Pararhizobium capsulatum DSM 1112: one gene and its partner. The protein of the gene in region 1 binds, or shares a complex with, the protein of each later gene. Links are inferred from orthologs where the notes say so. Each region holds a gene or a part of one and is shown on either strand. Other genes may lie near its edges.

Evidence for each region.
Region 2: the proteins of QO002_RS07225 (region 1) and tldD are in contact, whole or in part, in a solved structure (PDB 5NJ9), measured with the Escherichia coli proteins. The link is inferred for Pararhizobium capsulatum DSM 1112 from one-to-one orthologs.

The regions. Positions count from the first base shown.
Region 1 is NZ_JAUSVF010000001.1:1,513,970-1,517,088, forward strand. What follows is about bases 121-2,918. They hold QO002_RS07225 (TldD/PmbA family protein), read left to right. Parts: upstream 121-745; coding sequence 746-2,092; downstream 2,093-2,918. Other genes in these bases: QO002_RS07220 (monovalent cation:proton antiporter-2 (CPA2) family protein), read right to left, coding at 121-576; QO002_RS07230 (3'(2'),5'-bisphosphate nucleotidase CysQ), read left to right, coding at 2,143-2,918. Also shown: more of QO002_RS07220, read right to left, coding at 1-120; more of QO002_RS07230, read left to right, coding at 2,919-2,958; QO002_RS07235 (DUF4170 domain-containing protein), read left to right, coding at 3,023-3,119.
Region 2 is NZ_JAUSVF010000001.1:1,632,092-1,635,259, forward strand. What follows is about bases 185-3,031. They hold tldD (metalloprotease TldD), read right to left. Parts: upstream 2,393-3,031; coding sequence 977-2,392; downstream 185-976. Other genes in these bases: QO002_RS07750 (hypothetical protein), read right to left, coding at 185-769; QO002_RS07760 (TetR family transcriptional regulator), read right to left, coding at 2,480-3,031. In the rest of the region: more of QO002_RS07750, read right to left, coding at 1-184; more of QO002_RS07760, read right to left, coding at 3,032-3,034; QO002_RS07765 (aldo/keto reductase), read left to right, coding at 3,168-3,168. UniProt on the Escherichia coli protein: Metalloprotease involved in CcdA degradation. Suppresses the inhibitory activity of the carbon storage regulator (CsrA).

The DNA of each region.
Region 1 (3,119 bases):
CGCCCCGATGGCGACGCCGAAATCCTCAAGCGGCGGTGTCGTGTCTTCCGGTGCCTGCAGCGCCAAAAGCGGAATGAGCGCCAGCAGTGGCACGATTGCCAGATCCTGCAGCAGCAGCACAGAGAAGGCCCGTTGCCCATAGCGTGTGTTGGTATCGTTCTTCTCGTCGAGGATCTGCAGCGCGAAGGCCGTTGATGACAGCGCAAGGCCGAAGCCGGTGATGACGCTGCCGGACCAGTCCAGAAGCCCGAACCAGAAGATGATAGGCGTCAGGATCGCGCCGGTAAGGATCACCTGGGCGGTGCCGAGCCCGAAAATATCCTTGCGCATCTGCCACAGGCGCGAGGGATTGAGCTCCAGCCCGATGACGAACAGAAGAAAGACGACACCCAGTTCGGCAAAGCCGAGGATCTGCTCGCCATCGCTGATCTGATGCAGCAGCGGGCCGATGATCACGCCGGCTGCGAGATAGCCGAGCACGGTTCCAAGCCCCAGTTTCCTGAAAATCGGTGCGGCAAAAACAGCGCCGCCGAGCAGCAGCAGGGCCTGGGAGGTAAGCGCGGGCGTCGTCGTCATGCCTGTTTTCTCTCTCGATCGGTCCAGCTGGCCGCTTCGTTTCGTCATCGATTGTCGGGTAGCAGCCCTCTACGGCGGGTTCTCCGGGGCGCATCACACAAGAATCATCGAATGCCCTTGATGCTGAGGCCACTGCACAATAAATGGGACAGGAATGAAAGGCTAAATCATGTCCGATGTTATCGATTCCGACGTTCTCCTGAAGCGGGCGTCCGAGCTTGTCGAGCTCGCGAAAAAGGCAGGGGCGGATGAGGCCGATGCCGTTGTCGTCCGGGGGCGTTCCCGCTCCGTGTCCGTCCGGCTCGGCAAGGTCGAGGCAACGGAATCCTCGGAGAGCGATGATTTTTCCCTTCGCGTCTTTGTCGGGCGCCGCGTCGCCAGCGTTTCGGCCAATCCCGGTTTCGACCTTAAGGTGCTGGCCGAGCGTGCCGTCGCCATGGCCAAGGCTTCGCCGGAAGATCCCTTTGCCAGCATGGCGGATGACGAGCGCCTTGCGAAATCCTATCCCGATCTCGAACTTTTCGACCCGACCGACGTCTCGACCGAGGCATTGACCGAGGCTGCCCTTGCTGCGGAAGCCGCAGCTCTCGCCGTTGCGGGCGTCACCAATTCCAGCGGAGCCGGCGCATCCTCCGGCATGGGTGGCATGGTTCTCGTCACCTCGCGCGGCTTTTCCGGTGCCTATATGGGAACGCGCTTCGGCCGCTCCGTCAGCGCCATTGCTGGTGAAGGCACCAGGATGGAACGCGACTATGATTTCGACAGCCGTCTCTATTTCGCCGACCTGAAATCCGCTGATGACATTGGCCGCACTGCGGGCGAGCGGGCCGTGGCCAGAATTTCTCCCCGCCAGATGCCGACCCAGCAGAACCTCACCGTGGTCTTCGATCCGCGCATGGCGCGTGGTTTCGTCGGGCATATCGCCGGCGCAATCAACGGTGCCTCGGTTGCGCGCAAGACAAGCTTCCTGCGCGACAAGATGGGCGAGCCGGTGATGAAGGCAGGTCTCACGATTACCGATGATCCGCTGATCGTTCGTGGTTCCTCGTCGCGCCCCTTCGACGGCGAAGGCATTACGGGCCAAAAGCTTTCGATGATCGAGGATGGGGTGCTGAAGCACTGGTTCCTGTCGACCTCGACGGCGCGGGAACTGGGGTTGGAAACCAACGGACGCGGCGTGCGCGGTGGCCCGGCAGTCAATCCCGGTTCCACCAACTTTGCGCTCGAGCCTGGAGATATCTCGCCCGAGGATTTGATCCGCTCCGTCGGCACCGGCTTCTATGTCACCGAGCTGATCGGCCAGGGCGTCAACATGCTGACCGGGGAATACAGCCGTGGCGCGTCCGGCTTCTGGATCGAGAATGGCGAGATCACATTCCCGGTCTCGGAGGTGACGATCGCCTCCAATCTCAAGCAGATGTTCATGGCGGTAACGCCGGCAAACGATATCGACCGCAAGTTCGGCGTTGCGGCGCCGACCCTTGCCATCGAGGGCATGACGCTCGCTGGAACGTAAGCGGTCAGGCGGCGGGGTTCTCACGTCGCCTCAACTGGAAAGACAAGCGCATGAACGCCGTCCACCCGTCGCCGGAACAATGGCTGAGGGACCTAGATCTGATCGTGACCGCCGCCAAGGCTGCGGGGGAAAAGGCGCTCACCTATTTCCGGCAGAATCCCGACGTTCAGTGGAAGAACGGCGGTCGTTCACCGGTGAGTGAGGCGGATTTCGCCGCCAACGACATCCTCAAGGAAAAGCTGCTTGCCGCACGGCCGAACTACGGCTGGCTTTCGGAGGAAACCGATGACGACGAGGCGCGCCTTGGCTGCGAGACCGTGTTCGTGGTTGACCCAATCGACGGCACGCGGGCCTTCATTGCCGGCAAGAATGTCTGGTGTGTCAGCGTTGCCGTGGTCCACGGCGGACGGCCAGTGGCAGGTGTGCTCTATGCACCGGCGCTCGACGAGCTTTTCGAAGCGTCGCTGACGTCGGTTGCCCGCAAGAACGGCATGGTCATCACCGCTTCGCCCGGCCACGAAGGTGTGATCCGCCGTATCGCGCTTGCGGAGGATGTCATCCCGGTTCTGGAAAGCGGTTACCGCACCGGCATTTCCCGCGTCCCGCATGTGCCCTCGCTTGCCTATCGGATCGCGATGATCGCGGACGGCACGATCGACGGTACCGTCGTCAAGAAAAACTCCCATGACTGGGATATTGCCGCCGCAGACCTGATCCTACGGAGGGCAGGCGGCTCGCTTTGCGACCTGCAAGGCCAGACGATCGTCTATAACAGGCCTGATGTGACGCACGGGGTCATGTGCGCTGCCGAAAATGCCGCCCTTTCGGCGTTGATTGCGGCTGCTCAGGGTCTGGAGAGCCATTGACCTTTCGGCTTGAATGCCGCAAACCACCCCCCAAAAAATACGTGTAAAAGAACGGACGACAAAGATGGCTCAGGATAGCAATAAGAAGCAGTTGCTTCATCTCGTATTCGGCGGTGAGTTGACCTCGTTGACCGGCCTGCACTTTCGCGATCTCGAAAAGC
Region 2 (3,168 bases), 120 kb from region 1 along the record:
TATCGGCCGCTTCCTGTGCCGCGACCTTCGCATCCTCAACGCTTTTCAGGACGCTATTGACGCGGGCCTTTGCATCCGCATCCGAAAGACCGGTGCGGGCAGCCACGAGCTGGCCGAGATAGGTCTTGTCGGCCTCCGACATCTCGCCCTTGGCCGCACTGCTGACAAGAATGCGCGAGACTTCCGCTGTCGCATCGTCTGTCGATGCCGTTGCCGGCGGCGTGGGTGGATCGGCCGGACGCAGCAGGCTATCGACAAAATAACCGGTCAGCTGGTTGTTGCTGTCAGGCGCATTGTCGGAGGTCGCCGCAGCCGTTGCGGCGGTGGCGGCGGCTGTCAGCGTGGCGGTTGCCTGAACGCCCGCACCGATGGTGGAGGAAACGGCAGAGCTGAGCACGCCAGCGATCAGCAGCGTCGCGACTGCCCAGGCCATCAGGCCATGAGCGGTGTCACGAAAGAACACTTCGTCCGTGTGCACGCCGACCCATTTGGTCCGGAGCCGGCCGGTGACATAGCCACCGAGCGCGGAGGCGAGCCATTGCACGATGATCAGCCAGACGGCCGTGGAGACCGCGAATGTGGTGACCGAGGCGCCTTCACTCGACCAGGGTGAAATCATGGTGAGGCCTAGGCCAGAACCAACCAGCATCAGCACCAGCGTCAACGCTGATGCGGCAACCGCGCCGGCGAGGATCGCGCCCCAGCTCACGGCGGAGCGCGAGGACTCTTCTGCGGGCAGGACGGCCGTCGATGAAACGGGTATCGTCATCGCGCCACCTATCGCATGAAGAGTGCGAGGAGGATAATAATGGGGATCGGAACCCCCAGCAGCCAGAGCAGAATTCCGCGTCCCATGATGTCTCTCCTTATGATGGTTCAGGGTGTCCCGATGAATTCGGGATCTGCCCCTAGAACGCCGCAGGAGAACGTTGGTTCCAGAGAAGCTGCCGCTAAGTGTCGAAATTAAATAACGTTCTTATGTCTTTGTGCCGCCGACCGTCGTATCGTTCATGCGCAGATGCGGCTGGCCGACGCCGACCGGCACCCACTGGCCGCCCTTGCCGCAATTGCCCATGCCATTGTCGAGCTTCATGTCGTTGCCGATCATGGTGATGCGCTTCATCGCATCCGGACCGTTGCCGATGAGCATGGCGCCCTTGACCGGCGCGCCGATCTTGCCGTTGTCGATCAGGTATGCCTCGGTGCAGCCAAACACGAACTTGCCCGACGTGATGTCCACCTGTCCGCCGCCGAAGGAAACGGCATAGATACCCTTTTTCACGGAAGCGATGATCTCTTCGGGCGTCTTGTCCCCTGAGAGCATATAGGTGTTGGTCATGCGCGGCATCGGCACGTGGGCATAACCTTCGCGACGGCCGTTGCCAGTCGGCTTCATGCCCATCAGGCGGGCGTTCTGGCGGTCCTGCATGTAGCCGACGAGCTTGCCGTCGTCGATCAGCACGTTGTAGGCCGACGGCGTGCCTTCGTCGTCGATAGTCAGCGAGCCGCGACGGGCCTCGATCGTGCCGTCATCGACGACGGTCACGCCCTTGGCGGCGACCTGCTCACCGAGAAGTCCGGCGAAAGCAGACGTCTTCTTGCGATTGAAATCACCTTCCAGCCCGTGGCCGACGGCCTCGTGCAGCATCACGCCCGGCCAGCCGGAGGAGAGCACGACATCCATGGTGCCTGCCGGCGCATCGATCGCTTCAAGATTGACAAGCGCCTGACGCAACGCTTCATCGGCGCCATGCTGCCAGCTTTCGGTCAGGATGAAATCACCAAAACCGCGACGGCCGCCGACGCCATAGGAGCCGGATTCCTGCCGGTCGCCGTCACCAACGACGACGGAAATATTGAGCCGCGTCATCGGACGGATGTCATGCATGCGCTCGCCATCGGCACGCAGGATATCCACCACCTGCCAGGAGGCGGCGATGGAGGCTGAGACCTGGCGCACCTTCGGGTCCTTGGCGCGCAGATAGGCGTCGATTTCGGAAAGCAGCGTGACCTTTGTCTCGAAGCTCGGCGTGCCGATCGGGTTTTCGTCGCCATAGAGCTTGACGTTGGTGCCCTGCGGGGCCGCGGCGTAGGAGCCGGAGTAACCACGGGTCACGGCGCCCACGGCATCGGCCGCGCGCTTCAAGGCCGCAACAGAAAGATCGCCCGCATGGGCGTATCCGGCCGCCTCACCCACAACAGCACGCAGGCCAAAACCCTGGTCGGTATTGAAGCTGCCGCCCTTCAGGCGGCCATTGTCGAAGGAGAGCGATTCCGACTGGATATGCTCGATGAACAGCTCACCGTCATCGGCGCCGTTGAGCGTATCCGCCAGAACCTTGCGCACCGCCGCCTCGTCGCTGTCGAACAGTTTGATGAGATCGGTGTTCATGGGCGTGGCTCCTGCATCTTTTGATGCGGGTTATGTAGAGGCTCGGCGCGAGCAGGGCAAGGAGCGCTGCCATTGCGAAGAGCGGTATTAGGCCTTTCCGCTCACACGCTCGCGTACGCTCTCCAGGATCTCGTCCGACAGGGCAGGGTCGTTGACGACCCGCGACAGCACGAGCGCCCCGACAAAGCTTGCGACATCGGTGATCGCGCGTTCGCGGTCGGGCTCGCCACCGTCTTCCATCTGCCAGTTTTCCATATGGGCAATCAGGCCCCGAATATGCTCGGTCACTGGACCTCTTTCGGTGTCCGGCAGGCGTGCCAGTTCCGGCCCGAGGGCTGCGACCGTGCATCCGGCGCCAGCTGCTTCGCGATGCGCGGGTGAAAGATAGGATTTTGCGAAGTCCTCCAGCGAGCCGCTCAGTGCATCGGCTTTCAGCATATCCACCATCGCATGGGTCAATGCCTGCCCGGCAAGATCGCTCTTGGATTTGAAGTGTCCATAAAAGCCGCCATGGGTGAGGCCTGCACCCGTCATCACGGCATCGACACCAACTGCATGAATGCCGTTTTCGCGAAACAGCTTTGCAGCCGTGTCGAGAATACGCTGCCGGTTTTCCTTCGCCTGTTCCTTGGTCGGACGCATCCCGCATCTCCTTCGAAAAATTGCTCTTGACAAAATATATGACGAGCGTCATTTAAAAGCAATACATGACGATCGTCATGTAAATTTGAACCCCACGGCTGAGGCCTCCGACATCAGGATGAAGGACATGAGCA